Regions from separate parts of the Chryseobacterium sp. UF-81 genome, predicted to be linked through region 1. Evidence: riboswitches for the same ligand, from Rfam matches in the RefSeq annotation. Region 1 holds a riboswitch; each other region holds the start of a gene.

Region 1 (7,773 bases):
GATTTAATAATGAAGTCTCCGGAATATCGGAAAACACTTTATTGGGAATTTATAAAAAGAGAGTCTCTTTTAGAATAAAAACTTTAAAAGCCACGATGTGTAAACATCGTGGCTTAAAAAAAATCAAATCTAAACACCTATAAGCTTGGGTTATTCTCAATCTCCTATCTACGGAATACTAAAAAGATAATATCCTGATATGATCTGATTAAAATCTTAGGCTTTGGAGAAGTATTTAGTGAGGGTTCTGGGCTTAATAGAAACAGCTTATATGAAGCCTATGTCAGTTTTTAAATGCTCAATGAAATAATTATCTTATGAAAAATTATATATACATAATAATTTTATTTAATGCTTTTCAAGCTTGTACAGCTCAGAACAAAGTAAAAAAAGACTTTATATATCATACCGCAGATTATGACTTTGGAGCTATTCAGGAAGAACGTGTTTACAACAGCTCAACTGGAATATATGAATACAAGAAATATTCTAAAAATGATTTAGATAAAAGTATAAAATTATACATAAGGCTTACACAAGACGATTTAGACACTATTTACAAATTATATACTTCTTCAAATTCAGGAATGAGTGATTGTTATTTTGAGAATTATGTAATTGTACATAAATCAACACTAACATTCAGTTCAGAGAAGGATGGTTTCAATGAAATAGAATGTATTAAAAATGATGATAATTCTATTTTTACTAAAATTGAAAATAAGATTGAAAGCTACATTACCTCCTCTAGTATCTATAAAACCACTTTTTACTGGGAGTTTTATAAAAAATAAAAATCATGATAAAACTTAGATGGAAAGATGAAACAATATTAAAGTTGAGGCTTCTGCTATTAGTCATTCTTAGCTTCTTTTTAGGTTGTAAAAAAGAACATAGCAGTATAAATAAACAGCAATCAAATAAATCTGTTGAACAAAAAATCATTCCAAAGTATGGAAAACTATACTTTGATTATGATGGAATAGATCACTATCATATTAGTATTGATGAAAATGCAGTCATGATTTTAGATAGTGGTCAGAATCGTTCAAGAAAAGATCAGTTAAAACTTGACATACTTATTAACAAAACTCCCAAGGATATAAATGATACGGAGTTTATAAAAAGTCTGGATAAGCTTGGTTTCAAAAAATCAGTAATAAAAGCTCAAAACTTTAAAAAAATCAATGAGATATTTATTGAGAAAACCGTAAGTGAGATTCTTGAATATGCCTGCGTTCCTGTATATCGGGATATTTTAGTTTTTAAAAAGGGAGAGAAAATTATTGGGATGGCAAAAATATGCTTTGATTGTCATCAAAAGCATATCGTCGGAACCAATGCTAATACAGAAAATTTTGGACAAGACGGTGACTATCCGAAACTCCTTCAAATTCTTAATACCAATTAGTTTAATAGAAAAGCCGTAATGTTGAAACATTACGGCTTTTTAAAAAGTCAAATCTAAATAAACTACAAATTCGGATTATTCTCAATCTCCTTTTGCGGAATACTAAATAGATAATACTTACTGTTCGGGGCAAAAGCAGACTGATCCGGGAAATTAAAGACCGAATGCCCTCTTCCATTCACTGTTTTCACCGTTCCGTCTGGAGTGGTAATCTGTACTTTTACAGGTTGTCCACTGGCATCTACAAATGGTTTTCTTACTACGGCTCCCTGCGTTCTGATGATATCTGAAAGGGAGAATCCTTCTCCGAAAAGTTCTTTTCTTCTTTCAATCAGGATCTCTTTTATGACATCATTTTGCACAAGAGATCCACTGTAAGGATTGGCATTTCTCGCAGTTTTTAATTGGTTTAAAGCTGCAACAGCATTGGTGATATTTCCGTTTCTGGCTTCTGCCTCGGCTTCAATCAAATACATTTCTGCAGCTCTCATCAATACAATATCTGCGATGAGTCCGGTTTTAAATTTAAATTTGGAATACCTCAACAGCCCTTCCCTGCCCGGAAGGCCATCCCACTGAAATAGCTGATATCTGATGTCATTCGTATCAAATAAATCTTTGAAGAAAGGATCTGCCATAAAACTATAGTAATAGCTTCCCGAAGAAGACACATCCAGATAGTGAAAAGCATAGCTCGCTCCTGACTGTTCCTGAGTTTGCCCATGTCCCCATATCCATTCTCCGTTGTTGATATCGTTGAAACCTTCCTTATATTTTTCAGCTGTCATTAGCGGGTAGCCTGCTCTGGCTATTTTTGCTGCCGCTGCCGCCTTACTCCATTCTCCGGTATTCAGGTAGGTTCTTGCTAAAAGTCCGTTGACAACAGCTTTGTTGATCTTATCTTTATTATTTCTGGTATAATTGGCCAATAAATTATCCGCTTCAGTAAGGTCGCTTTTAATCAAGGTATATATTTCCTCCAGACTTGCTCTCTTCTTTGGAACTGAACTGATTGTCGAAGGCTCTGTGTAGATGGGTGCTGTAAGAGCCGTTTTATCTTTGAGATAACTGAACTGGTAAAAGCTGGCCAGATTCAGATAGCAGAAAGCCCGCAAAGCTTTAGCCTGTCCCTTTACCTGGTCTTTTTTGGCCTGGCTCCCTCCCGTCTGGTCAATACGGGTGATCACATTATTCATATTATTAATCGTTGAATACAATGTCGACCATATAAACTGCGGTCTCGACGCTGTATTGTTGATCATTTCCGTAAAAGCATAGGCAGATGGGAAACCGTATTTGTTCGTAAGGATCGCAGCGTCGCTTCCCATGGCATCGCTGGTTCTCAAGACTGTTGAATACCCTATATTGGCATAGGTGGGTCCGTCATCATTCAATTTCGCCCATGCCCCATTGATTACCGTTTCTGCGCTTTCGGCCGTTTTGAAAACCTCTGCACCGCTCGCCTGATCCGTAGGAGCCGTTTCCAGTTCGTTTTCACAGCTGATCAGCGACCATACTGCGATCAGGACAAAAGATATATATTTTAATTGTTTCATTGTTTCAAATTTTAAAGTTTTAAAGAGTTGCCTGAAGACCAAAAGTTATTGTTCTCATGGCAGGATATCTGTAATAAGTGGTCCCGTCCAATGCCTGTTCCGGGTCCATTCCTTTATGTTTGTAGAAAGTCAGAAGGTTTTCTGCCTGAACATAGATCCTAAACTTTTTCAGTCCCAGTTTTTCAAAATAATCGGAAGGAAGTGTATAACCGAGGTTCACATTTTTAAGTCTTGCATAGGTTCCGGAATATAAAAACCTTGAAGAAGTGGAAGTCCAGTTATTTGTTGTTGTACTTAACGCAGGAACATCTGTATTTGGGTTTTCAGGCGTCCATCTGTTCAGCATTTCTGCACTCCATGCACGTCCGCCAGCGCTTCCGTTGGACATTAATGATGTATAATCCGTATCAAGGATCTTTCCACCTATACTGAATGTCAACAATCCTGATACATCAAAGTTTTTATAGGCAATACTTGTGGTAATTCCTCCTGTTACTTTAGGAAGTGCAGATCCCTGTACTGTTTTTGTTGCTTTGGCATACTCTGAAGTGGTTCCGTCCACTGTATTTCCGTTCGCATCCTGATAGATATATCTCCATAAAGGTTTTCCGTTGGAAGGATCTACGCCCATCCATTCAGGAATAAAGAAATCATAGATTGAACCGCCTACTTCCAAACGCTTTGTTCCCGTTATTACAGATCCTTTTGGAAGCTTTGTAATCTTATTGCTCAAAGTACTCAGGTTGACATCCACATTCCACTGGAAATTATCATTTTTGATGGGAGTTGTAAACAATGAGAATTCAAAACCCGTATTCTGTATCGTCCCGACATTGAACGGAAAATCACTGATTCCAAGAGATGGAGCAACCGGCATATTAAACAGAAGATCCTGGCTTTTCCGTTTAAAATATTCTACGTTACCTTTCACCCTGTTATTAAGAATGGCAAACTCAAGACCTACATTTAAATTAAGATTGGTTTCCCATTTCACATCATTGGTCTGTACTTTTTCAAGAACAGTTCCCGGCTCACCAAGATTATTATAAAATTTATACAATTCCTGATAAGCATAATAAAGTGAAGATCCGTTCGGTCTTCTTAATTTATCATTCCCCTGGCCACCATAACTTGCCCGCAGTGTTAATTGGTTAAAGACATTCAGGTTCTTGATAAAATCTTCATTTGAAACTTTCCATGAAGCTCCTACTGACCAGAATTTTCCCCATCGGTTATCTGCAAAGAATCTTGAAGAACCGTCTGCCCTTCCCGATACTGATAAAAAGTAGGTATTGTTAAAATCATATTCCGCCCTTCCAAGAAAACTCAACAACGAAAATTTATCACTGTTTCCACTGAAACTTCCCAATAAGGCGGCTGCATCAGGCTCATAATAGTAAGGAAGGGAAAACTGGCTTCTGGAACCGGAGATCGTCTGGTAATCATATTTATAAAATTCCTGTCCTCCTAAAACATTAAGATGATGCTTACCGAATTTTTTGTCAAAAGTCAGAATATTACTGGTTGTATAGGAAAGTGTTCTGCTGTTTGATCTCGTTACAGAACCACCGATCTCACTGCCTTCTCCGATAAGAGGATTAGAATAGTAATGACCGTTATAATTTACCAGATCAACTGAAAAGCTGGTTTTAAATTTCAGTTCCGGAAGGAAAGTAAAATCTAAAAATCCTTTTCCTGAGAAATTGTCTTCTTTATTTTCGTTCTTGTCCAGAGGAAGTGTTGCCGCAGCATTTTGATTCTGCAATGCACTTGTAGGCCTGTATTTCCCGAAATCATAAATTCTGTTCCCTCCGGCATCCAGCACATAGCTTCCATCGGCATTTCTTTCGTAATATGGATAGAAAGACGGAATTACCCTGGCTGCATTAATAATATTGTCTGTTCTAGAATCTGAAGATGGCGGTGCATTCTGGATACTGTTGGTATAACTTAAATTCACACCTGCATTCAGCCATTTTTTAACTTCGGAATTGATCTTTAGTCTGGTTGCAAATTTTTGAAATCCAGACTCTATGGCAATTCCTTTATCATCAAGATACCCTACTGAAAAGAAATAATTGCTTTTTTCGCTGCCTCCGCTGATATCAAAATCTACCTGGCTTCTGGAAGCTGTCCTTTGGAGAATATCCCTCCAATCGTCATTCCATAAGGCTTTTGCTCCAGGAAGAAGCTTTCCGTCCGCTCCAACAGGATTTGGAAATCCGGTTCCGTAAGGATTTATTCCCAAAGCATTCACAAGATTGTTGCTTGCCATCTGTCCGGCCTGTTCAGAAGATATCTGTCCGGATTTGTATCCGTTTCTAAGTGCTTCCCAATACAGCTGGAAATATTCATCTGTACTTACCTGCTTATAGTCTTTTACAGCTCTGCTGGAAAATCCCTGGCTGATATTGAAGTTTACTCTCGATTCTCCTTTTTTACCGGATTTCGTTGTAATGATGATAATCCCGTTAGCTCCTCTTGAACCGTATAATGAACTGGCTGTAGCATCTTTCAGAACACTGATGGATTCTATATCATTCGGGCTGATGGAATTAATATTTCCGTCAAAAGGAATTCCGTCCACCACATAAAGAGGATCACTGGAAGCACTGATAGAACCTACTCCCCTGATCCTTACGGAAGCTGTTGAGCCCGGCTGCCCGGAAGCGCTTACTGCCTGAACGCCGGGAACCTGGCCTTCCAGAGCTTTTGTAATATTGGTAACCGGCCTGTTATTGATCTTGTCACTGGAAATAGTGGCTACAGAACCGGTATAACTTGTCCTTTTTGCTTTACCATAGGCAATCACTACCACTTCATCGATTTCCTTTTCGTTAATCGTATCTTTTTTCGGTTTTGCTTCCTGTGCATTAGCACTGATAATTCCTAAAAAAAATACGGCAACCGGAGGAATCCAAATTTTAGATTTAATTAAATTTCTACTAATCATAATCAATTTTGTTTACTACATATTAAAAATTAACCCTTTGCAGAAAATACAGCAAAGGGCATCGATAAATACGATTAACCAAATGCTTATTTTCCCTTTAAAGGCTGAATGTAACACCTTGCACAGAGGCAGGTTGTTAAGACTTCACAGGGTCAGTTCCCTCCATCTTTCTTTATAAGCCGATCGAAATATGTTGCAAATCTAAAAACATTTAGTCTACAAAACAAGTAGACTAAATGTTTCATCAATTATATTTTTAAAAATTAAACATATCATTTAAAATAAATATCAAATAAATAAGGAGTTACAAGGATTAATAAATTATTAAACATGAGAAATATCATTAAAAATAATTCAATTGAGGTATTTAAACAGATCATTTAATTACTTAAAGCGAATATTTTCTTCCATTTGGCGACAGAATTCCGGCTCAATTTAAAATGGTTAGCCAATTGAGTATTATTAAGGCCGTTTTTCTCCTGATATTCCAGAATATCCAAAATTGCAGATTCATCGTAAGACCTATGCTTTTGATTAAATTGAAATGTCCTTTGATCCTTAAGCCCGAAAACCATCTGATTCAATCTAATAATATCTAGAGTCGATAAGGTCTTTTTCTGCAATACAGGATTACAAATATTAAGTTTTTCCGGATGTTTTTTAATGATAATATCAGTATAGATTTTTCTATAGTTCGGTTGTAATTTTCTCATGCATTTTTTTGATTTTTACTTTATTTTTCATTCTCTAGCTTTTCTTTCAGCCATATTTACTTATCCATTTATACAGTGTGGTCTTGGGAATTTTATATTCATCTATAACCTGAAATTTTGTTTTCTCTCCTGTACTTATTAATTCTAACATAAAATCTATAATTTCTTTCGTATATACATTTTTACGAAATTGCGGCAAAGATGTTACTGTGATTTTAGAAGAACCCTTTCCCGGAGGTGAAAAAAGTATTAAATGCTGAGTATACAGTCTGAAAAAATCATACTCCAACAGTTTACTCCATTTAAGAATAATTTCAGTCCCAAGACTCTTTTCATTATACATTTTATTGATTTCATCTTCTGTGATTTTGAAGAAATTGCAGATCCGGGCAATAGGGATTTTCTGCTCATCTGCTCTTTCTCTGATACACTCGCCAATATGAATATTTTTTAAATCTAATTCCATTACTCTTTCTGATTATTAAATCTTTTATTTTGTATTCTGTCATAGGCATTTTCATATTCAGGATTTTCAGTTCCCATAATTTTATCCCAAAACCTAAAATACAGCCCATAATTTCCATGAAACTTACTGTGGTGCAGATTGTGATACACTGAAGAATTAAGGATCTGAAATAAAAATGATTTTCTAAACCATTTTGGTGCAATTTCATATCCTAAATGCCCATAAGCATTGATCAAAAATCCAACAACGATAAAGCAATAGATACTTATGAGGTGGAAGGGAATAATAAATAGCAAAATGGGAACAATCAACCCTTCTCCTACCGCTTCTAAAAAATGGAAAGAATATGATGTGAAAGGACTTGGATTATTGGATTGATGATGAACAACATGGGCATACTTAAATACTTTTTGATGATGCAAAAGCCTATGAAGCCAATAAAAATAAGTATCATGGATAAATATACCCAACAAAAAACTTACAGGAAGCCACCAAAGCGGATAATCATTGATGTTGTGATACCATTTTGTATATTTTGATAGATCAGTATCTATTGCCACAAAAATTAAAACAGACATAATCACGGAAGACAAAACCGAATGTCTTATTTCTCTTTTAATATCTCTTCCTAAAATCTCTTTTTTTTGGATTTTAGCAGTCGCTAAAGCTTTTTT
Region 2 (7,773 bases), on a different contig from region 1:
CCCATTCCGATGTTTTGAACAGCCTTCACAAGAAACATAAAACCTTAGAAGATTTTCTGAATCTGCTTTCTCCCGCCGCCGCACAGGAATTGGAGCTGATGGCCAAAATGACCCGCCAGCTTACCCAGAAACGGTTTGGAAAGACAATTCAGCTGTATGCTCCCATGTATCTCAGCAATGAATGTCAGAATATCTGCACGTATTGTGGTTTCAGTCTGGATAATGACGTAAAAAGAAAAACCCTTTCCGATACAGAGTTGATGATAGAAGCTTCCGTTCTGAAATCCATGGGAGTCAGCCATGTCCTTTTGGTAAGTGGGGAAGCCAATAAGACAGTTGGGGTTTCTTACTTTCTGAATGCGGTCCGTCTGCTGAGACCTCATTTTGCCAATATCTCGATCGAAGTACAGCCTTTATCCGAAGAAGAATATCTGCAGTTGCATCAGGAAGGGGTTTATTCGGTGTTGGTTTACCAGGAGACTTATCATCAGGAGGTTTATAAAGAATATCATCCCAAAGGAAAAAAATCAAACTTCCATTTCAGGCTGGATACGCCGGACAGAATAGGAAGAGCAGGAATACATAAGATTGGGCTGGGTGTTTTGCTCGGGCTTGAAGACTGGCGTGTAGACAGTTTTTTCAATGCTCTTCATATTGATTATTTGCAGAAGCAATACTGGAAAAGTCGTTTTTCAGTTTCATTTCCAAGATTAAGACCTGCAGAAGGAATCATTGAACCTAATTTTATTATGGAAGATAAAGATCTGCTGCAACTGATCTGTGCCTACAGAATATGGAACGAGGACCTGGAAATATCCATATCGACCAGAGAAAACGAAAAATTCAGGGACAATATCATCTCACTCGGAGCAACATCCATGAGCGCTGCATCAAAAACAAATCCCGGAGGGTATGCCGTTGATGTAGAATCCCTGGAACAGTTTGAAACCAGCGATGAACGCAGTATGGAAGAAGTGAAAGCCAGCATCAGAAAAGCAGGCTACGACCCGGTTATGAAAGATTGGGACTCTGCATACGGAGGAATTTAAAAATTAAAGCCATTAAGAATATTGAAGTTATTAAGGTTGGTTAAGAAAAATCAATAGATTTTAAATCTTAAAGCAAAACTTGCCTTAATCCTCTTAACATCTTAAAAAAACCTTAATGGTTCAAAATAATTAGAAATGAGTGAAGATATTTTTGCAAGATACAGCCGGCAGATATTTATAGAAGAAATAGGGTTGGAGGGTCAGAAAAAAATAATGTCATCCAAAGTGCTTGTCATAGGAGCAGGAGGTTTGGGAAGTCCGGTTATTCAATACCTCGCGGCCGCCGGAGTGGGAACTTTAGGCGTTGCAGATTTTGATGAGGTGGAACTTCACAACCTGAACCGCCAGGTCATTCACAACGAAAATACAATTGGGGTTTCAAAGGTTAAAAGTGCGGAAGCATTTTCCGATAAGCTTAATCATCAGGTAAAGTTTATTGGAATTGATATAAAAATCGACAGCTTAAATGCAGAAGAAATCCTTTCACAGTATGACATTATAGTAGACGGGTCTGATAATTTCACCTCCAGATATTTAATCAATGATAGCTGTGTGAAGCTTGGAAAGCCTTTGGTTTACGGAAGTATCCTGGGTTTTTCGGGACAAACTGCTGTATTCAATTATAAAGGCAGTAAAAATCTCAGAGACCTCTTTGCGGAACCACCTTTTGATGAAGATATCCCGGACTGTGACAGTCTCGGAGTTTTGGGAGCACTGCCGGGTATCGTAGGAAGCATGATGGCTCTACAGGTTTTAAAGATCATCACAAAACTTCCTGTACAGGCAAATCAGCTTACTCTTATTGATACCCTGGACTGGAGATTCCAGATTATAGATTTTTAGATTATATTGTTTTTAAATAAATAAGGCAGTAAAATTTCTTTACTGCCTTATTTTATGATTTTTGATTCTAAAAAATTACTGTGCCTGCTGCATAACGCCGGTGTCTTCTTTCTTAGTCTGGTTCAGGATGTTTGGATCTTCCTTGGCCAGTTTATTCTTCGTAGGAATTTTGTAGTTGATTGAAATTCCGAAATTTCTCGTGTCATACTTACTTCTGATCATTACAGGCTGTCCTTCAGGCGGATTGGAATACACCTGCATCACCTGTCCGTTGAAAATATCATTCGCAAAAACAGAAACGGTCAAACGATTATTCATGAATTTTTTCGTCAGTGTAATATCCAGATTGTTATTAAATGGTTTATCTGCTGTAAAATAGAAATATCCGGCCTTTGGTGTTAAATAGCTGTAATTGGCTGTCAGTTTGATATCTTTCGGTAGAAGCAACTGGGTCATGATATTAAAGATCCAGAAGCCTTTATTATTTAAATTGTCAATATCATGTTTCTGGTAACCTGCATACAGATACATGAAATTAATCTTGTCAGGATTAAAATTAAACTTCATGATCTCGCTCATCGGTTTGCTGAAAATCATAAACGGTATAGGAAGACCTACATTAAAGTTGTGAATTTTCATATTTGAGATATTCACCTGCTTATTGTAAAGGTTCTTGCCGTTTTTCATGATGATCTGCGCTACCTGATCCTTGGCAGAACTTACACTGTATCCAATGAAGGCATAATCAAAGGCTGAAACTTTCAATTCATAATTATCAAAAATCGTAGGCTGAAGATCCGGATTACCGGTAACTTCCGTATTCGGGCTGGCAAAGATAACGTTGTTCGGGTTCAGGGCAGAAATGCTTGGCAGAGTAATCTTTTTGTTGTAGTTCGCAGCAATGTACACCTGATTCATTACGCTATACTGAACACTTGCATTCGGAAAAAGCTTGAATTTATTGAAAGGAGTTAAATCTCTTTCCAGAACAGCATTATCCTTTATGGTTCTTGTAATTCCGGAAATATCATAGTTTTCTGCTCTTGCTCCTAAGGTAAAGTCAAACTTTTTCAGTTTTGCCTGAAATTCAAGGTAGGTAGAAGCCGTCTGTCTCTGATATTCCAGATTGGTAAGGCCTTTACTTTCCGTATCATAATCCTGTCTTTCATACAAACCGCCTAAACTTACTTTTCCACCGTCCAGAAGCTTGATCGGCTGTGAATAATCTATCTTGAAGTTGGCTACCCGCATATCCGACTTATTGTCAAGTACATTTTCTCCGCCTACATTCAGGAAAGGCTCCCAGGGATCCGTATAAAAGCCTCTCTGGAAGAAATTGTCTTGGGAGAATTTAGAAGTAGCTTTGGTATATCCGAACTGGAAATCCAGTTTTTGAGACTTGTCGCTGAAACGCTTCTGATACGTTACAACAGCTTCCTGCCTCAGGTTATTGGTATGAGCGACATCGGATGCTTCATAATCAGCTTCTCTGTATTTGACAGGATCAAAGCTTATGGGAATATCGGCAAGTCCTCTACTGGCAGTATAGTTGTCATTATTGTTGTGGTAAATATCGTAGTTCAGCAATAATCTGTCCTGTCCAAGATCAAAAGTCAATCCTGATTTTGCAAAATATCCGCGTCCTATTCTGTCTGTATTGTTATGCAGAAGTACATCCTGATCGCCATTTAACATACTTTCACGGTAATTCTGGCCTACATTCAGCTGCCATCCGAAAAGTTTATTTCTTGCATTCAGATTTAAAGAATTAGTGGTTCTGCTTCTGAATTTATCGTAATTGGTAAACGAGTAATTTCCAGAATAGGTTGCTGTTAAATACTTATTGGCATTCTTATTTGTAATGATATTCATGATGGCACCTCCTGAGGTAGCCGGGTACTCTGCTCCCGGCTGGGTGATCACTTCTATTCTGTCTACCGAGTTGGCAGGCATCCCTTCAAGAAAAGAATTCAGTTCATTTGAAGTGATATTTAAAGGCCTTCCGTTCAGGTAAACATCCAGGATTTTTCCCTGGTACATCATTCCTGCGATATCGGTAGAAACCAATCCCGGAAGTTTTTTGATACCTTCCAGCACATTCCCGTTATTCAGCTGCGGCTGTTCAGAAAAATCAAAAATAGTACGGTCTGCTTTCTGTTCAACGGCTTTTTTAGTTTTGGTGATAACTACGCCTTCAATTTGCTTTTCTTTCTCTGTACTGTTGCTGTTCTTCTCCTGTGAAAAGACAAAAACAGACCCTAACAGAGATAGCGTAAGTATAGTTTTTCTCATAATGCTTTTTTTACTACTGTTCAGTTAGACGTAAAAAAGAGCAATTTGTTACGGTGAAATTTCCGAAAAGTTAAATTTTTGGGCAATTATTTTTTTATTTCCGAAATAATTATATCTTTGCCACGTAATTATCAAGAATCTCATAGATGGGATAGCAACCTGCAAAAACAAGCAAGGTGCTGAAATAGATAAGCCGGTATGCCCGGAAAAAATGTTTATTCTCTATTTTCTCCCATCTTGACATTTTTGTTTTAAAAATAAAATCAATGTTTAAAGACAAGGGAAACCACAAGACCAATTTAAATTTTCGTTTCTCAGATCATGAAGTATCCCTTCATTATTCTGACCTGTTTTCATGCCATTCTCACATGTGCATGTGTTGTTGTTTCTAGACTTCTTTAAAAAATAATTCAATCATTCAGGCTTTTGACCGTAACCTTAAAATAAAGGTTGCAGGAATTCTATTGCCAAAAATTAACCCACAATCAGTAATAAAAAATATAGAAAACACATGCGTAATTTCGATAAAAAAATAATCACGGCTTCAGCTGCTCTTATTTCAGCATTTTACTTCGGACAGACGGATTCTGCATCATCCAAAAAGATCGATGATGTAGTGATCCTGGGATCAAGAGGATCCGGAAGATCCCTTACAGAAACCCCGGTACCGGTAGACATCATCAATATCTCAAAGATCTTAAGACAGAGTCCTGTTAACAATATAAGCCAGGCTCTCAACTATGTGGTGCCTTCATTTTCTTCCACTTCCCATACTGTAAATGATGGAACAGATTTCGTAGACCCTGCTCTCCTCAGAGGACTTGGCCCTGATCAGGTTTTGGTTTTGCTTAACGGAAAAAGAAGATACCAATCTTCTCTTATCAATGTTACGCTAACACCGGGAAGAGGTTCTGTGGGAACAGACCTTAATGCTATTCCTGCTTTTGCCCTGGATAAGATTGAAGTGCTGAGAGACGGGGCTTCTGCTCAATACGGTTCTGATGCCATTGCGGGAGTCGTGAATTTAGGGCTTAAAAGACGGTTGGGATTATCGGGACAGGTTTTCCTGGGAGGATATGCTTCACCCGTTGCCAATAATTTTTCCGGAGGAATAGATGGGCAGACCATCTCAGCGGATCTGAACTACGGAGCAAAAATTGGTGAAAAAGGATTTATTAATGTAACAGGTTCCGTACAGTATCGTGATCCGTATTCAAGAGCGGGCGTACGTCAGGGGAATATTTTTAATGCCTATAATGCAATTAATTACAGGGCATTGCAGAACGGAGTGAATATCGATGGATTATATAAAAACATTACCAATACTTCCAACACTCAGCAGATCATCAATACGGTTAAGCAATATGCAGCACAGGTTGATTACTTTTCACAGGATTTTAAAAATCAGATATCGGGAGCCAACAGCATTGCAGCATTACAAGGACTGCTAGGGAAAGATTTTACCGATCAGGAACTGAGTTACAGAGGTCTGGAAAGAAAAGATTTCAGTCTGAGAGCGGGACAGTCTAAACTACAGTCGGCACAGCTCTTTTTCAATTCTGAAATTCCGGTCAGTGAAGACTGGAAAGTGTATTCCTTTGGTGGGTACAGCTACCGTTTAGGAAATGCCGGCGGATTTTATCGTCTGCCGAACACCGAAAGAAATATAAATGCCGTTACCCCGAATGGATATCTGCCACAGATTGAAGCAAGTGTCAATGACTATTCTTTAGCCGGAGGGATCAAAGGAAAATGGAATGGCTGGAATGTAGATCTGAGTAATACTTTCGGTAAAAATGCTTTTAATTTCGGTGTAGTTAATACATTTAATGCCTCTCTTGGAGACAGATCACCAAGAACTTTTGAGGCAGGAGGATCAGAATTCTTACAAAATACCCTGAATCTGGATTTTTCCAAAAAATATGATGTCCTTCACGGCTTAAATGTAGCCTTCGGAGGAGAGTATCGCTATGAAAATTATAAAGTGAATGCAGGAAATGAAAATTCTTATGTTTCCTATGATATATATGGACGTGTAGTGATTGCTGCTACCCCGGATAATGAAAAGGTAACCGATTTTTTTGGAGTTACAAGACCTGCCGGTTCCCAGGTTTTTCCGGGATTCAGCCCGGATAATGCCATTTCAGGAAGCCGAAACAGTGTAGCAGCATACGCCGATGTTGAAATTGAACCAACGGATTGGTGGCTATTGGAAGGTGCTGTCCGTTTTGAAAATTATTCAGACTTCGGTTCCACGTTCAATTATAAATTGGCGACCAATGTAAAACTGGCTAAGAATTTCAACTGGAGAGGAGCGGTTTCCACCGGATTCAGGGCACCTTCTTTAGCGCAGATCTACTATAGCTCAACCTCTACACTGATTCAGCAGGGACAGACAACGCAGGTCGGAACTTTCAGGAATAATTCTGAAGCAGCCCAGGCATTAGGAATTCCAAAACTGAAACAGGAAACCTCACAATCGTACAGCACAGGAATTACTTGGAAGATTCCGGCGCTAAGTCTTGTATTTACAGCAGATGCCTATCTTATAAAAATTAAAGATAGAGTAGTGCTTACCGATTTATTCTACCGTCCGGAAGGAAGTTTTGCATCGGGTTCGGACCAGGCTGTGCTGCAGGGAGCGTTCGATCTGGCAAGAGCCAGTGCCGCGAATTTCTTTGCCAATGCGGTAGACTCCCAGACAAAAGGACTGGATATTACAGTTTCCCAGAATACAAGAATCTCAGAAGGGATATCTCTGGAAAATAACCTGGGGCTTAATTTTAATCAGACCAGGAGAATTGGTGATATTCATGCCTCGCCGAAACTGGTAAGCCAGATCAATAACTATTTTTCTGAACCTAACAGGGTGTATTTTGAAGAAGCCGTACCGCATATCAAGGCAACTCTTGCCAATACACTGAAATTCTCTGCACTTACTGTTGCGCTTAGAAATTCTTACTTTGGAAAAGTGACGGATGCGGATGTTTTGGATGCTAATTTTGACGGAATTACCGAAAGCAGAGAACATTTCGTTCTGAATGAACGTTTTGTAACCGATCTTTCCGTAGGTTATGATTTTAATAAAAATATCTCAGTAACAATAGGAAGTAATAATATCTTCAATATTCTCCCTTCGAAAAGCCCCAATATCAGTTCATTAACGGCTGATAACCAGTTTGTGTACTCAAGACAGGTTTCTCAATATGGTATTGGTGGACGCTTCGTTTTCGCAAGAGTAGAATTTAAATTTTAAAAACAGGTTAAAATAAAAGCGGCTTCCGAAGGAAGCCGCTTTTCTATGATTAATTATTCTAACAATTAATTTTCTTGTTTCTTAATCAGGTTAAGGGCAGAACCAGCCTTAAACCAATCGATCTGCTGATCGTTGTAAGTATGGTTAGCCATGATGATGTCTTTAGTTCCGTCAGTATGAATGAATTCTAAAGTCAGCTGCTTTCCTGGAGCAAACTGATCAAGATCTAAGAAGTTAACTACATCATCTTCCTGGATTTTATCATAATCAGCTTCATTAGCGAAAGTGATTCCAAGCATTCCTTGTTTTTTAAGGTTTGTTTCATGGATTCTC
Region 3 (7,773 bases), 140 kb from region 1:
AACGGCTGTATAAGTTTTTAGGCTTTTCTTCAGCAAAGCTTGCTCTCATATCTTCTGCATCCTGAAATATAAAGCTGGATGTAAGATATAATGGTGTTGTATGTTCGTCAAACTGCGTTCTTTCAGTTTGTGTTCTTATCGCTGATGTTTCAAAATTCTCCATATAGTTTTAAAATGTAGCAATGTATCAGTTTAACAGTGTAACAATAAGATCATTGGTAAATTAGTACATTGTTAAATTGTTATATTAAATTATTATTTCGTTTCACTTACTCTTAAAATATCTCCGAAAACTCCTCTTGCTGTTACCTGGGCTCCGGCTCCGGCTCCCATGATTACGATTGGGTTCTCACCATAACTTTCGGTATAGATCTCAAAAATAGAATCTGAACCTTTCAGCTGACCTAATGCAGAGGTGCCGGGTACAGAAACCAGTTTCACATCGAGCTGTCCTTTGTCTTTCTGAAGGTCACCATGAAGATCGCCTACATAACGAAGCACATGTCCGGGCTCCTGACCTTCTTTAATTTTCCGGTATTCTTCATCCAGCTCATCCAGCCTTGAGATAAATTCGTTTTTATCTACAGACAGAAGATTTTCAGGAATTAAATTTTGAATATCAATATCCTGGAATTCATTGATCAGATCTAATTCTCTTGCCAGAATGAGAAGTTTTCTTGCCACATCGTTTCCGGAAAGGTCTTCACGCGGATCAGGTTCTGTATACCCTTTTTCCATTGCTTCTCCGATAATCGTTGAGAATTTATCATTTCTTACAGAGAAATTATTAAAGATATAGCTTAATGATCCTGAGAAAACCCCTTTTATTCTGGTAATATTTTCTCCTGAAAGATGGAGTAATTTTATGGTATCAATCAATGGCAAACCTGCTCCCACATTAGTTTCATAGAGATAGCGTCTGTTATTTTTACTCAACGTATATCTTAGTTTACGATATTCCTCTATGGGAAGTGTATTGAAAATTTTATTGGACGAAACCAGGTCAAAACCGTTTTCAGCGAGTGCATGATAGTTTTTTACAAAATCTTTGCTTGCTGTATTGTCTACTACAATCAGGTTTTCCAGCTGATTTTCTTTTGAAAAATTAATCAGCTCTTCAACATTTGAGGGATGATGTGCTGTCAAGACCTCATCATTCCAGTCCGCATTGAAACCTTTTTTATTGAATGCAATCTTTCTTGAATTGGCAACTGCAACCACTTTAAGATCTATCTTTTTACGTCTTCTTATTTCTTCAGACGACTGTAACACCTGCTCTATTAATGTTTTCCCAACGTTTCCGTGACCAATGATCGCCAGGTGAACAGTTTTAGGCTTTTTGAAAATTTCGGATTCAATGATATTTTTCGTTTTCTCATCCTGGGAAGAGGTAACGACAATATTGACTCTTTTTTCGGCCGCCACCTGGTTGAGAAGAAGTGGAAAGACATTATTTCTGGCTAATTCTGCTAGAACTTTATTAAAATCTTCCGCTACAAATCCAAGTACGGAAACATTATTGATGCTGTAAATCTGTGAAACCTTTCCTGATTTTCTTTCTGCTTCAAATTCGTCGATCAGGCAGGTAACTGCTTTTTCTGCATCGGCTTCATTGACCAGAATGGATATTCCGTTTTCAATGGCCTGTTGGGAGATCACTCCTACACTGATGCGCGCCAAAGTAAGCGCCTTAAAAATTCTTCCGTCGATCCCGATTTCACCCAGGAAATCTTCTCCTTCAAACTTGATGATTGATCTGTTTCTTAAAAACTTTATTTCGTTGGCATTTCTCATTCTACAAAATATTTTTTATGATAGTATTTAATTGTTCGTATTCCATTAGGAAGGCATCATGCCCGTGAATTGACTGTATTTCATGATAGAAAACCTCTTTGTTTTTCTCTTTCAGCTGTTCAAAGCACATTCGGATTTCCGAAGCAGGGAAAAATAAATCTGTGTCCACTGCGATAAGGTGCATTCGGGCACCGATTTTTTCCAACTTTTCTTCTTCGGCATTAATATTCATCAGCAGATGGTTCATGAGCTTATATGATTTTAAACTAAATCTTTCGTTCAATGAATTTCCGTGATAAACCAGCCAGTCTTCTGACTTTAACCGCTGTTTTTTATAGTCGTATCTGTTTTGAAATCTGTCATTTAAGGATTGAGGGGTTCTGTAACACAGCATCGCATGGATTCTTGCTTTCTGCAGGGGTTCATCATTTCCATTCAGCAGAAATTTCTGAACCAGGCACTGCGCGTGAAGCCAGTCGTGGGTTTTAAAATCACAGGCAATGGGAATAAAAATCTCTGCCAACTGTGGTTGTTTGGCAAGCATTTCCCACGCAATCCCTCCTCCGAGAGAACCTCCGATAATGGCGTATAATTTTTTGATGTGTAAAGCTTCGAGGCCTTTCAGAAATATTTCAGCAATATCTGATGGCGTGAAGTCTTCGTATTCGTCAATTAAAAAATGATCATATCCGTTTCCGGGAATATTGAAACACAGAACTGTATATTGAGTCGTATCAATAACCTCATTTTCACCGATCAGCTTTTTCCACCATCCTTTTTCTCCGGAAACATTTGAATTTCCGGTTAAGGCATGATTTACCAATATAACAGGTGCTGTAAACAGGTCTTTCCCGAAGACCTGATAAGTCAACGGGATATTGTATTCCTTTTGGGAATGGGTACGATACGAAAGATTAATATAGTTTAGTTCTGTTTTCAATTCTATTATTTTAATACAATTGAAAATGCCACAGGAAATGGCTGAAAAGAACTTCAGTAAGTTATCTGTCCAAAATAAATTGGTAGAACGTAGCACCTTCTCTGCTTGCACAAAGGGTTGCTAAGGTTTCATAGGGTCTAATCCCTCAACCTTTCTTGATAACATTTTCAATATTTGAATGAACGCTCTGCAAAGATAAGTCTTTTCTTTTAAAATTAAAAAGAAAAAATATTTAATATTTAAAAACACTGTAATAATAAGCGTTTCAGGGCTATGTTAATAATTCTTCAGGTGAGAGGAATTGGAATTATTTTTCAAAAAAACTAACTTCGTATTGAAAAAGTGATGAAATATGACTGTTGAGAAAGAAAGATTACAAGATTCTAAATGGAAAAACTGGGGTCCATACGTCAGTAACCGGCAATGGGGAAATGTACGTGAAGACTACAGCCCGAACGGAAATGCCTGGCATTACGCCAACCATAATAATGCAGAAAGTTATGCCTACCGATGGGGGGAAGAAGGGATCGCCGGGATTTCTGATGTAAAGCAGATTTTCTGTTTTGCCTTTTCCTTCTGGAATAAAAAAGATAAAATCGTAAAAGAACGTTTTTTTGGCTTAAGCAATCCTCAGGGTAACCACGGAGAGGATATCAAAGAAATTTTTTACTACTTAGATAATACACCTACCCACAGCTATATGAAAATGGTGTATAAATATCCTATCAATCCGTTTCCTTATGATGATCTTGTTGCCGAAAACGGAAGACGAAGCAAAAAGGAACCTGAATATGAACTATTTGATACCGGAATTTTTAATAATGATGAATATTTTGATATTTTCATTGAATACTGTAAAGCAGACCACAATGATATTCTTGCAAGGGTAACCATCCATAACCGGAGCCTGCAGGATGCTCCCATCGTTATAGCTCCTACTGCATGGTTCCGAAATAACTGGAAATGGGGCTATAATACTTATAAAGCCCAGATGAATGCGTCATATGACGGATGCATTGATATTAATCATGACAGCATTTCGATTAAAAAGCTTTATTCAAGAAATCTGGCTGCTAAAAGTGCTTTCTGCGAAAATGAAACAAATACTCCGAAATTATACGGAGCACCTTATCCTGGAAACACCTATTTTAAAGACGGAATAAATGATCATATCATCTATGGAAGCAATACGGTAAATCCGGAAAAGAGAGGCACCAAAGCCTCCTTCATTATCGATGAAATGATTGGGGCCGGACAATCCAAAACTTTTGATTTCAGGTTGTGCCCTGATGAAACGGATGAACCCTTTGATAAGTTTGACGAAATTTTCAGTACAAGAATTGCCGAAGCAGATGAGTTTTACAATGACATCCAGAGTGAAACAACTAATGAAGACGAAAGGAATGTCCAGCGTCAGGCTTTTGCAGGACTTCTCTGGAATAAACAGTTCTATCATTATAATGTAGGGAAATGGCTGAAAGGTGACCCTAATCATAAGGCTCCCAGAAATTTTAATGAGTATGTAAGAAATACAGAATGGAATCATCTTCACAATAAGGATATCATTTCCATGCCTGATAAATGGGAATATCCATGGTATGCAACGTGGGACCTGGCATTTCACTGCGTTCCTTTTTCTATTATTGACGGTGAATTTGCAAAAGGGCAGCTTCTGCTTTTGACAAAGGAATGGTATATGCATCCGAATGGCCAGCTTCCTGCCTATGAATGGAACCTGAGCGACGTAAATCCACCGGTACACGCATGGTCCTGTTTCCGGGTTTTCAAAATTGATGAAAAGCAAAACGGTAAACCTGATCTTTTATTTCTCGAAAAAGTTTTCCAGAAACTGCTCCTGAACTTTACATGGTGGGTCAACCGAAAGGATAAAAGCGGTAACAATATTTTTGGAGGAGGTTTCCTTGGTCTGGACAATATTGGTGCTTTTGACCGTAATATGGAACTGAAAGACGGACAACACCTTGAACAGGCCGACGGAACAAGCTGGATGGCGATGTACGCTCTTAATATGATGCGGATTGCTATGGAACTTGCCCAATACTACCAGGTTTACGAAGATATGGCGATCAAGTTTTTTGAACATTATCTGTATATCGCTGAAGCCATGGAAAATCTGGGTGACGGTAAGGAAGGTTTATGGAATGAGGAGGATGGATTTTTCTATGATGTACTGCAGCTCGGTAACGGGGACAGTGTTTCCTTGAAATTAAGAAGCATCGTAGGATTGATCCCGATGTTTGCCGTGGAAATTGTAGACCATAAATTACTGGAGAAAATGCCTAATTTCCAGGCAAGAATGGATTGGGTATTAAAAAACAAGCCGGAACTTACAAAGCTTGTTTCTCACTGGGATGAGGAAGGACAGGGAAGAAAACATCTGATGAGCATTTTGCGCAAAAACAGGCTGACAAAGGTTTTGAGAAGGATGCTTGATGAAAACGAATTTCTAAGTTCTTACGGGATCCGCGCCATGTCAAAAGTGTATGAAGAAAACCCGTTTGTATTCTCTGTTCATGGGACAGAAAATATAGTGTATTATACTCCTGCAGAAAGCGACAGCCGGATGTTCGGTGGTAACAGCAACTGGAGAGGCCCTATCTGGTTTCCTATCAACTTCCTGATTGTGGAAAGCTTACAGCGTTTCCATTTTTACTATGGCAACAGCTTAAAGGTAGAATTCCCTACCGGAAGCGGAGAGAAGAAAAACCTGGATGAAGTCGCCCAGAATATCAGCAAAAGATTATGCTCTTTATTTTTAAAGGATGAAGACGGGCAGAGGCCTTTCAACGGAGGCAATGCCAAATTTAATTATGATGAACATTTTAAGGATTATATTACTTTCTTTGAATATTTCCATGGAGACAATGGCCGTGGTGTAGGAGCTTCCCATCAGACAGGATGGACTGCAACGGTTGCCAAGCTTATGAAACCCAGATTAACGATATAAAAGCGGCCGGCCCAAATGGGCCGGCCGCTTTTATATTCAATTAAAAATAACTAAACTACCTCTCCATTCACCAAAACTTCATACCCGATTTCTACATTAGGCTCTAAAGTTTTTGATACGGAACAGTATTTCTCAAAAGACAGTTGGGCTGCTTTCAATGCTTTTTTAGGATCAATATTTCCTTCTAAAAGAAATTTCACTTTGATAGATTTAAATGGCTTTGCATCTTCTACAGGAACTCTTTCCCCTTCTACTTCTGCCCTGAAACCTGTGATTTCCTGACGTTGTTTTTTCAGAATAGCCACCACATCTATTCCACTGCATCCGGCTACGGCCATGAGTACACTTTCCATAGGAGAAACGCCTTTAGCTCCCGGCTGTGAGGTATTGTCCAAAAGGATCGAATTCCCCTGGGAATTGGTACATTCAAATAAAAAATCGTCGTTGAGTCTGTTGAGTGTTATTTTCATTTTTAATTTTTAAAGATTCCTCGACTTCATTCAGAATGACTGAAGCCTTTAGATTTATATTAAAGCAAAATTATAAAATTCCCCGCGCTTTTATTTCCAAATATTTATTGATAACGTCAATATTTAAGTTTTCAGGCAGTGTGTATACGGTGTAAATCCCATATTTCCTCAGTTCCTGAATGATCAGTTTCTTTTCAAATTCAAATTTTTCAGCGATAATCTCGTCATAAATTTCCTGCATGCTTTCTGGATTTTTATGGATAAGGGTCTGTAATTCTGAATTTTTAAAAAATACAACAACCAACAAATGGTTTTTGGCAATACCACGGAGGTATTTCAGTTGCCGGTTTAATCCGTCAAGAGTTTCAAAATTGGTAAAAAGCAAAACAAGGCTCCTCTGGTTCAGAGAATATTTTACATCCTGGTACAGACGATTAAAATCACTCTCAAAAAAATCGGTTTTAATATTGTACAGTGCTTCTGAGATCTTTTTCAGCTGTCCCGATTTGTTTTCGGCCGCAATTTTATTCTCGGTCTTTTTAGAGAAGGTCATCATTCCGGCCCGGTCGCCTTTCTTCAGAATGATGTGGGAAAGAGCCATAGCTGCATTGATTGAATAATCCAGCAAGCTCAACCCATTGAAAGGCATTTTCATTGTCCTTCCTTTATCAATCAGAATAAAGATGCGCTGAGATTTTTCATCCTGAAACTGATTGACCATCAGGCGGTTCGTTTTAGAAGTAGCTTTCCAGTTAATCGTTCTGATATCATCTCCGGGAACATATTCTTTGATCTGTTCAAATTCCATGGTATGCCCCAGTTTTCTGATCTTTTTGATTCCTCCCAACATAAATTCGCTTTGCAGTGCCATCAGTTCATATTTTCTGAGATGAACAAAAGACGGATAGGCAGGCAGCATAGCATCTTTCTGGAAATTAAATCTTCTGGCAACAAATCCTAATGGTGAAGAAGCATAGACATTCAGATTTCCGAAACTGTATTCTCCTCTTTCTTTAGGCTCCAGACTGTACTGAAAATAAGTATTCTTACCTGATTCAATATCTTTTGTAATCAAAAAGTCCCGTTTCTGGAACTGAAAAGGAATTTCATCAATGATCTTTGTGCTGATCTTAAAACCGTAATTATTTTTAATATCGATTTTTACAAAATTTTCATCCCCGTTGGACAGCTTCTCCGGCAGTATTCTTTGGGCAAGCACAGCATTTTTCTGATTAAACAGTAAAAGATAATCTACCATTGCCGCTAGAAAACATAGCAGTAATAGAATATGGGCCGCCCACATCAGAACCGGAAAGAAAAAAGCGAGGACATACACTATCCCTACTCCGATGAGCGAAAAGAAAAATCGTGTATTGATGTATAGGTTTTTCATTTTTTTCAGGGATTAGGGGATAGGTTTTAGGGATTAGGGACTTAACGGCGATTAATAATTACCTGTTAGACCTAATCCCTAAAACCTAATCCCTACAATCTATCTCGGAATTTCTATTCCTTCTAAAATCTGACGTATGATTTCATCTGCGGTAAGACCTTCCATCTCTCTTTCCGGAGAAACGATTACCCTGTGTCTTAATACGGCG
Region 4 (7,773 bases), on a different contig from region 1:
AATATTTTCCGCTGGTCTTTTTTAAGAAAGAAAACCGTGGAAATAGAAAGGCTGGCAAATAGCTGAAGGATAAAAGCAGTATAGACAAAGATTTCTTTAAAACTTCCTGTCAGAATGATCACTGAAGCAATCACTGCATGGGCAAAAATAGCCCTTACGGGGATTCCTTTTTTATTATTGACAGCAAGTGATCTCCACAAATGGTTTTCTTTCGCAAAAGCCTGTGTAAGTCTTGAACCTACCCATAAATAGCCACTGATGGTCGCAATCAGCTGTAAGGCAATAAAAATGTTGACGATTTTTCCAAAACCGCTTCCCAGCATATTCCCTGCAGCTTCACCCATCACATCTTCTTTTCCCGCCAATTGGCTTACAGGTGCGTGTTTCAGCATGATGAAATTAACAAGCAGATAACTGACCGTCACAAAAACGGTTCCCACAATTAAAGCTCTGGGAAGATTTTTCTGAACGTCTTTTATTTCTCCTGCAATGTAAGAAGCTGAATTCCAGCCGGTATAGGAATAGGTAACAAAAACCAGGGATGTTGCAAAAGCCGGGAGCATGATCTCATGCTGCCAGCTGTCAGTAAATTTCAGGCTGTTTCCTGCCTCAGATCCTGAAAGCATGACACCCAGAACCACCAGAACAATGATGAAAGCTATTTTGATAAAGGTGAAAAAATTATGAAACCGGCTTGATGTTTTAAGGCTGAACGATAAGCTTGCTGCCACCAGAAAAATGAATCCTATGGCAAAGCCAGTCCCAAAGGTATAATTAAACACCGAAAGGTATTTGGACATTGCCAGTGCCGCCAGTGCCACAGGTGCAGAAAATCCAATAATCAGAGAGATCCAGCTTACCAGGTAACCAAATACCGGATGATAGGTTTCTTTAAGATAAATATAATCTCCGCCGTTTCCTTTAAAGTAGGAACCCAGCTCGGCATAGCAAAACGCTCCGAACAGGGCGAGAATCCCGCCGATGATCCACAACAGGAAAATGCTGTAGGTATTGGTAATATCAGACAGCTGGAATCCTAAAGTAGTAAATATTCCTGTCCCGATCATATTGGAGACAACGATAGCGGCAGCCGTTTTCCAGCCGATCTGGTGTGTAGCAGTACTCATTTAGCAGTTAAAAATTAAAATTAAGCCTTCCGAAGAAATAATTTCCCAGCGTTCCCATCTGAACCGGCGCATATTTAAATACTCCATAATATGAATTTTCATAGATCTGAAGGTCCGGAAACACATCAAAGGCATTATTGGCTCCTATGGTCAGATTAATATTTTTCGTTATATCATAGCCTACACTCATGTCTGTGACCACTTTGGGAGAGAATTTCTGAACCTTTCCAAACGGATAACCATCTCTTATGACCTGACCAAAATACGTATTTCTAACCATGAAATTGAATTTTCCGATGGCATAGTTCAATCCTAATGAAGCTTTTGTTTTAGGAGAAAGGGTTTCGATGATATTGATCTGGTCCGGCCCGAAGAATTCATCCTGGGAAGGCACCAGGTTTTCAGGAAAATGGAAATCTGTGATTTTAGTTTCTGTATAATTTCCTGCCAGACTGATATTTAAATTTCCTCCGCCCAGCTTCCAATCGTAAGAGACCACAACATCTACTCCTTTTGTTTCCGTATCTACCGCATTAGCAAAAAACCTTCCGCTTTCTACATCATACTGAGCCAGTCTTGGATCTTCAATATTGCTGGTGATTACTATTCTGTCTTTTACCCTGATCCAATACCCATCAACTGTTATAAACAGCCTGTTGGCCGGCTTCAGAGTAAGACCGGCACTGGCATTGACCGAGGTTTCCTGCTTTAACTGATCAAATCCGAGCGCTCTGGCTGCGTCACTGTCATTCCTGAAAATCCCTTTGGTGACAATTCCCGATCCTGAAGTGGAGATATCGGCATATGAATTATTAAAATACTGCTGCTGAAGGGATGGAGCCCTGAAACCGGTTCCCACAGATGCCCGTACTGCATAATCTTTTACAAATTCATATCTCACGGCCAGTTTTCCATTCAGCGTATTTCCAAAATCTGAATAATTTTCGAATCTTCCTGCCAGATCTATATTTAATTTTTTAGCGATATCATAAGAGACATCCGCGTATACTGCTGTTGAATGTCTGGACTTCTTTAAAGCATTGTCCGGAGAAAAACCGATAAATGATTGTGAGCCGCCGTTTCCTTCCACTGTAGATCCCGGAGTTGCCGGATTTCCATTGATATCATATCGGGTGTAAGAAGCTTCATCTCCCGGTTTGATCTCATACTGTTCAAAACGGAATTCTCCCCCAAATGCTATATTAAACTGATTCAGATTTTTAGAAACATCAAGGTTTACCGTGTTCTGAAGAAAACTGTGTGCTCCTGCATAAAAGCTCGTCGGAGATTTCGCCCCTAAAGATGCGTTATTGGTATGGTCTACATTATAATTGAACGTATTACTTCCCAATGTATTGCTTATATCAAACAACCAGCTATTGATATTATATTTTGCTCCTACTGCATAAGAAAAATCATAAACCTGCGAGTTCAAAGAGGCCTGAAATCCGTTGGGATAGATAGAAGAAACCACATTGGATGTTTCTCCCGGTAGTCTTCTGAAGCCGAAGCCTTTTCCTTCTTTAATACTGAAACCGCCAAAAGAATACAGCTTAAAGCTTTCACTTAAAGGATATTCAGAATTAAAAAACAACTGGGCCTGCCTGATCTGGGCATCTCCGATCTGAAAATTAAAGTCATCCCGGGTGAGACCTCTTTCTCTTAGTTTTTGATCATCCAGTGCCCTTGCTCCTTCCGGGTCATCTGCGAATTCATAGGCAAAATTTTCCCCGAAGATATCCAGGTCATGGTTTTGGGTTCTTGTGGTCTTCCCTCTGTGACTCAATTGCAGCGAAAGATTCACATAACTGTCTTTTTTCCCAAGTGAAGATCCGTAATTGATTCCGGCCTGATAGGTTTCGCCGTCATTTCTTCCGCTGATCCCGTAAGACGCTGTTGCTGTTGCTCCAATATCTTTTTTAAGGATAACATTTACAACTCCTGCAATGGCATCGGAACCATATTGTGCAGCGGCACCGTCTCTCAGAACCTCTATCCTGTCAATAGCAATTACCGGAATAGTGCTGAGGTCTGTCCCGACAGATCCATTTCCAACGGTATTCTGATAGTTGACCAATGAAGTGGTGTGCCTTCTTTTCCCATTGATGAGCACCAATACCTGATCCGGCCCCATTCCTCGTAAGGTTACAGGATCAATATGTTCTGTCCCGTCAGATGCTGACTGTCTTACAGAATTGAATGAAGGGATGACATAATTCAGCAAGTCCTGAACTGTTGTCTGTGGCGCAGATTTCTGCAGCTTTTCTATATTGATAACATCTACAGGAACCGGTGTTTCCAGTTTTGTTCTTTTGGCGTTCCTGTTTCCTACTATAATTACATCTTCGATCTGATTTCCTTTTTCCTGTTCCTGTGCGTTCACCAAAACAGCTCCCAGGAGGATGACAGACAGGCTTAATTTTTTCATCTTTGTCCTCGTAAATTAATGATACAATAGTTCCACGGACCTCATCCGCAGCCATAAAAGATTTCAAGAGTGGAATTGTTGTCAGAATATTGACTTTTCTCATCTTCCCCAAACCGGGTTGGAATTAGCACCTTTACACTTTTTAGAGTCGTGCAGGTTGCTAAGGTTTCATAGGGCCAAATCCCTCCACCTTTCTTGATAAATCTACTGCAAAAGTAGACTAATATTTTTAATTGGCAAAAAAGTAGATTTATATATTCTGTGCTGTCAATAAAAAAGAGGGACAATAAACATTGTCCCTCTTTTCTTATTTAATAATCATCTTCTGAATGGCAGTGCCTGTTTCAGACTGCAGGTGAACCAAATAGGCTCCCGGCGGATAATTCGTTTTCAGTTCATAAGTCCCGTTTTCGGTATTTAATTTAATGGAATCCAATTTTTTACCGTTCATATCAAAAATAATAATCTCTCCATTTTTAGCTTTGTGATATATTAATTTTGCCAGGCCGTTTTTCACGGGATTATCTGCAATCTGAAGTGAAAGTTTATTGGCTGCATTCACATCAGATGTTGACAATGCTCCTGCATAATTTCCAAAAATTCTGAACTCTCCCGGCTGTAAGGTAATAGGAGCTGTTGTAGAAGTGATGTTTGAAACAGAATTATCCATAAGGTTCTGCCACTGTCCTGTATAAGGGAAGTAAGGAACAACATTCTGAGCAGCAGTGGTATAATTCGCCAAAACCACCACATTCTTCATTCCGGCTATTGTATTGTCGTATACATAAATTCTTGTGATCAAACCTTCAGGATCGTTGGTAAGGTTGTTAGATTCTACAGTATATGTTTTTGATTTGAAAACCGGATAAGTATTTCTGATATTGATAATTTTAGCCCAGGTATCATACACTGCTTTTCTGTTCGCATTGGTATCATATCCTAAAGTAAAGGCTACAGGCTTTTCATCGGTTCTGCATCCGCTGCTGATTGTACCGTCTGCACATCGGTTGATACTGAATTCATAGCCAAGCTCTCCAAACTGCCAGATCATTTTCGGACCGGGAATCGTAAAGAATGTAGCTCCGAAAGCTTTCATTCTTTCAAGAGCAGTATTCAGATTGGTAACGTTGTAACCTCCGTTAACCGCACCATAAGCAAGATTTTTAAACATTAATCTTTCTTCATCATGGCTTTCTCCAAACCCTACAGCATGCATATTCGTAAAGCCGTGAAGGCTGTGATTCATTCTGTCATAATTACTGTTTTCCTTGTAACCCATTGTGTTTTGGTTATAAGGCTCAGTCTGCTTATTCCAAAGCATTACGCCTTTTCCTTCAGCAACTCTATAGTTCGCCCACTGCTGCTCTTCAGCATCAGTTCCCAAATGTTCGAATATCATATAGGAATTCGGATCAATTGCCCACTGTTTGTCGGCATAATTTTTCATAATATCTACTCTGTCCTGCTGGTAAGCATTGGTACAGGCTTCATCATTTTCAGAGCAATTCTGGGTAAATCCTTTCGTAAGATCCCAACGGAATCCATCAATATGGTACTCAGTCAGCCATTGCTGAAGGCTCCTTTCAACATAATACTGCGTTGAAGGACTTGAGTGATTAAAATCATTAAACACATTATAAGAATGCTTCGGAACCTGGTTGAAATAAGGATTATTGGCAGCAATATCTCCAAAACCGTCTCCATCCGGGTCAATATTCCACAGTCTTGCCAAAGGTGAGCGCCCTGTTGCATGATTAAATGCAATATCTAAAATAACGGCAATTCCATTCTGGTGGCACAGATCAACAAATTCTTTGAATTTTTCAGGAGTTCCGTAAGCTTTATCCAACGCATAATGGAAAGAGGTATTGTATCCCCATGAAAGGTTCCCTTCAAATTCCATAATAGGCAGTAGCTCTATAGCATTAATATTTAAGTTCTTTAAATAAGTTATCTTATTGATCAATGACTGCCAGTTTTTTTCCTGTGTGAAATCTCTCAGCAATAATTCATATACCACCAGATTTTCCTTTGCAGGTCTTTGAAAATTGGTCATTTGCCAGTTGTAAGGCGCCTGCCCGGTTTTAAACATAGAGACTTCAAAGTTCTGTCCTGCAGGAAACGGAGGTAAATTCGGATAAGTGGAGCTTGAAATCCACTGATCATCATAGGAAGACAAGATCTGCGGTGAATAAGGATCTGCTACTTTTCTCAGATCATTGGTTCTGTACTGGAAAGTATATAGCTGTTGTGGAGTCAATCCGGTCAGTTCAATCCAGTAAAGATCAGGATTTGTAGTATCCCGCTTCATTAAATAAGTGTCATTCACAGTCCAGTTATTAAAACTTCCGATGACATGAACAAAGTTTTTATAAGGTGCATAAAGAGCAAGGCCTACTTTTGTGTTATCTGTAGAGCTATAATTAATTCCCTGCTTTATCCAGCTTGGAATTGCCTCAGAAACAACATTTCTTGGAATCTGCAATATGAATGTGGCATTCTTAGAGTTTAAGTTGGCATCTGTTGCAATCAGCTCCATATTGGCATCCTGAGTCACCGTATAGCTGTAACTGTACGACTGTGAAGAAGTCGAAGTAGAATTTATCACGGCTCCGTTTGCTTTGAGCTGAAATGTTGAGGCAACATTGGTGGACGCCGTAATATTGATTGAATTTCCTGCCGGAACAGTAGTTAAACTGTTGGCCGCCGGGTTCGTCAGGTTTAAATTTAAAACCCCAACATTCACAAAAGTATCCGAAGTTTGGTGAGACCCGGTTTTATCCTTCAATAAAAATCCGAATCTCCCGATTCCTGTTCTTCCATAAAAAGCAGTAGGAGTAAAGGTTAGAGAATATGTGTCTGTCCCTGAATTGTAAGTGAGCTTATTCAGGTCATTAGAGTTATTCCAGCTGCCGTTAGTCGGGCAATCCTGGCTGTTCTGATAATTGGTATCTAAGGACCAGGACCAGATATAAATGGCATTATTTGAAACACCCCAGGCTGATTCATCAATCTGGTCTCCGGGAACGGTTAACGTAATAGCATCCGTTTCATTAAATGGATTTGGGGCAATCGTGTAGTTGACTTGCCCAAAAACAAAGGCTGCAACAAACAGATAAATAAGGGAATAAAATTTCTTCATTTTTTTATTTTTTTTCCGAATATATGATTTATTTTCTTTTAGGCCCCTCATTTTTTGCTGAAAATGCAAAACAAGAAAAACTTATGAAGGAATTTCATAAGCCTTTATATCATAAAACTGTCCTCAATCAATCGATCTGTCCCTGATATTATTTAAAACTCAAAAAGATCAAATCGTTATTAATAAATGTGTCTGGAATTTCACGGATAACGGATAATAAAAAAACCGCCTTCAAATTGAAGGCGGTTTATATATGTTGTTTTGCTTTGATATTACTTTTTCAGAATTAAGGTGAAAAAGCAATGACAATCAATTAATGATGATGTCCGTGATCGTGGATGAAAGGTCCGTTCCCTTTAGGGTTGCTGAAGATTACTTCTACACCTTCCTGCTCATTAACCTCTTTTCTTCTGATATCTTCAGGATCGAAAGGTTTTACTTTTCCGAAATATTCTTTCAGACCTTCAGTTAACCACATTGGGATTACCAATCCGAAGAACATGAAGATACACCAGAATCCTACTAAGAACATTGTAATGAAGAAACAAGTCCAAAGGAACTGGTAGAACGGCCAAAATGCTGATAAAATCGTTATCATTCTCTTAAAGATTTTAGGCAAAAATAGGACTTTTTTGTTTTGTACACAAAAGATACAAGCCCTATTTTATAATTTATTTTGATTTTAAACTAATCAGTGGGCAAGATTTGCGAAGAAATCATTGCCTTTATCATCTGTAATGATGAATGCAGGGAAGTCTTTTACTTCAATCTTTCTCACAGCTTCCATCCCCAATTCAGGGAAATCCACGATATCTACAGATACAATATTGTCTTTGGCAAGAATGGCTGCAGGTCCTCCGATGGATCCCAGATAAAAACCTCCATATTTACCACATGCATTGGTAACATCCTGACTTCTGTTTCCTTTGGCCAGCATGATCATACTTCCGCCGTGGCTTTGGAACTCATCTACATACACATCCATTCTTCCTGCCGTGGTAGGTCCGAAGCTTCCTGAAGCCATTCCTTCCGGTGTTTTTGCAGGTCCTGCATAATAGATCGGATGATTTTTGAAA

The links. Region 1 has a riboswitch for S-adenosylmethionine ahead of AC4IFE_RS04075 (SusC/RagA family TonB-linked outer membrane protein). Riboswitches for the same ligand answer to the same signal wherever they lie in the genome.
Region 2: it holds a riboswitch for S-adenosylmethionine, as region 1 does, so the genes downstream of both, AC4IFE_RS06835 (TonB-dependent receptor plug domain-containing protein) here and AC4IFE_RS04075 (SusC/RagA family TonB-linked outer membrane protein) in region 1, are expected to answer to the same signal.
Region 3: it holds a riboswitch for S-adenosylmethionine, as region 1 does, so the genes downstream of both, AC4IFE_RS04780 (alpha/beta fold hydrolase) here and AC4IFE_RS04075 (SusC/RagA family TonB-linked outer membrane protein) in region 1, are expected to answer to the same signal.
Region 4: it holds a riboswitch for S-adenosylmethionine, as region 1 does, so the genes downstream of both, AC4IFE_RS06495 (TonB-dependent receptor plug domain-containing protein) here and AC4IFE_RS04075 (SusC/RagA family TonB-linked outer membrane protein) in region 1, are expected to answer to the same signal.

What each region holds. Positions count from the first base shown of each region.
Region 1 is NZ_JBSIBX010000002.1:226,413-234,185, reverse strand. Features, by position in the region: gene AC4IFE_RS04090 (hypothetical protein) at 318-794, shown strand; gene AC4IFE_RS04085 (hypothetical protein) at 800-1,411, shown strand; gene AC4IFE_RS04080 (RagB/SusD family nutrient uptake outer membrane protein) at 1,474-2,967, opposite strand; gene AC4IFE_RS04075 (SusC/RagA family TonB-linked outer membrane protein) at 2,987-5,920, opposite strand; SAM riboswitch class I at 6,004-6,101, opposite strand; gene AC4IFE_RS04070 (helix-turn-helix domain-containing protein) at 6,301-6,633, opposite strand; gene AC4IFE_RS04065 (transposase) at 6,680-7,099, opposite strand; gene AC4IFE_RS04060 (sterol desaturase family protein) at 7,099-7,773, opposite strand, start outside.
Region 2 is NZ_JBSIBX010000003.1:299,638-307,410, forward strand. Features, by position in the region: gene thiH (2-iminoacetate synthase ThiH) at 1-1,049, shown strand, start outside; gene AC4IFE_RS06825 (HesA/MoeB/ThiF family protein) at 1,185-1,892, shown strand; gene AC4IFE_RS06830 (outer membrane beta-barrel protein) at 1,968-4,184, opposite strand; SAM-I-IV-variant riboswitch at 4,308-4,406, shown strand; gene AC4IFE_RS06835 (TonB-dependent receptor plug domain-containing protein) at 4,696-7,440, shown strand; gene AC4IFE_RS06840 (aconitate hydratase) at 7,506-7,773, opposite strand, start outside.
Region 3 is NZ_JBSIBX010000002.1:367,500-375,272, reverse strand. Features, by position in the region: gene AC4IFE_RS04790 (O-succinylhomoserine sulfhydrylase) at 1-163, opposite strand, end outside; gene AC4IFE_RS04785 (ACT domain-containing protein) at 256-1,794, opposite strand; gene AC4IFE_RS04780 (alpha/beta fold hydrolase) at 1,796-2,734, opposite strand; SAM riboswitch class I at 2,793-2,899, opposite strand; gene AC4IFE_RS04775 (MGH1-like glycoside hydrolase domain-containing protein) at 3,087-5,702, shown strand; gene AC4IFE_RS04770 (OsmC family protein) at 5,753-6,172, opposite strand; gene AC4IFE_RS04765 (DUF58 domain-containing protein) at 6,243-7,565, opposite strand; gene AC4IFE_RS04760 (AAA family ATPase) at 7,665-7,773, opposite strand, start outside.
Region 4 is NZ_JBSIBX010000003.1:224,386-232,158, reverse strand. Features, by position in the region: gene AC4IFE_RS06500 (APC family permease) at 1-1,127, opposite strand, end outside; gene AC4IFE_RS06495 (TonB-dependent receptor plug domain-containing protein) at 1,135-3,555, opposite strand; SAM riboswitch class I at 3,652-3,760, opposite strand; gene AC4IFE_RS06490 (alpha-amylase family glycosyl hydrolase) at 3,863-6,697, opposite strand; gene AC4IFE_RS06485 (hypothetical protein) at 7,011-7,295, opposite strand; gene AC4IFE_RS06480 (fumarate hydratase) at 7,389-7,773, opposite strand, start outside.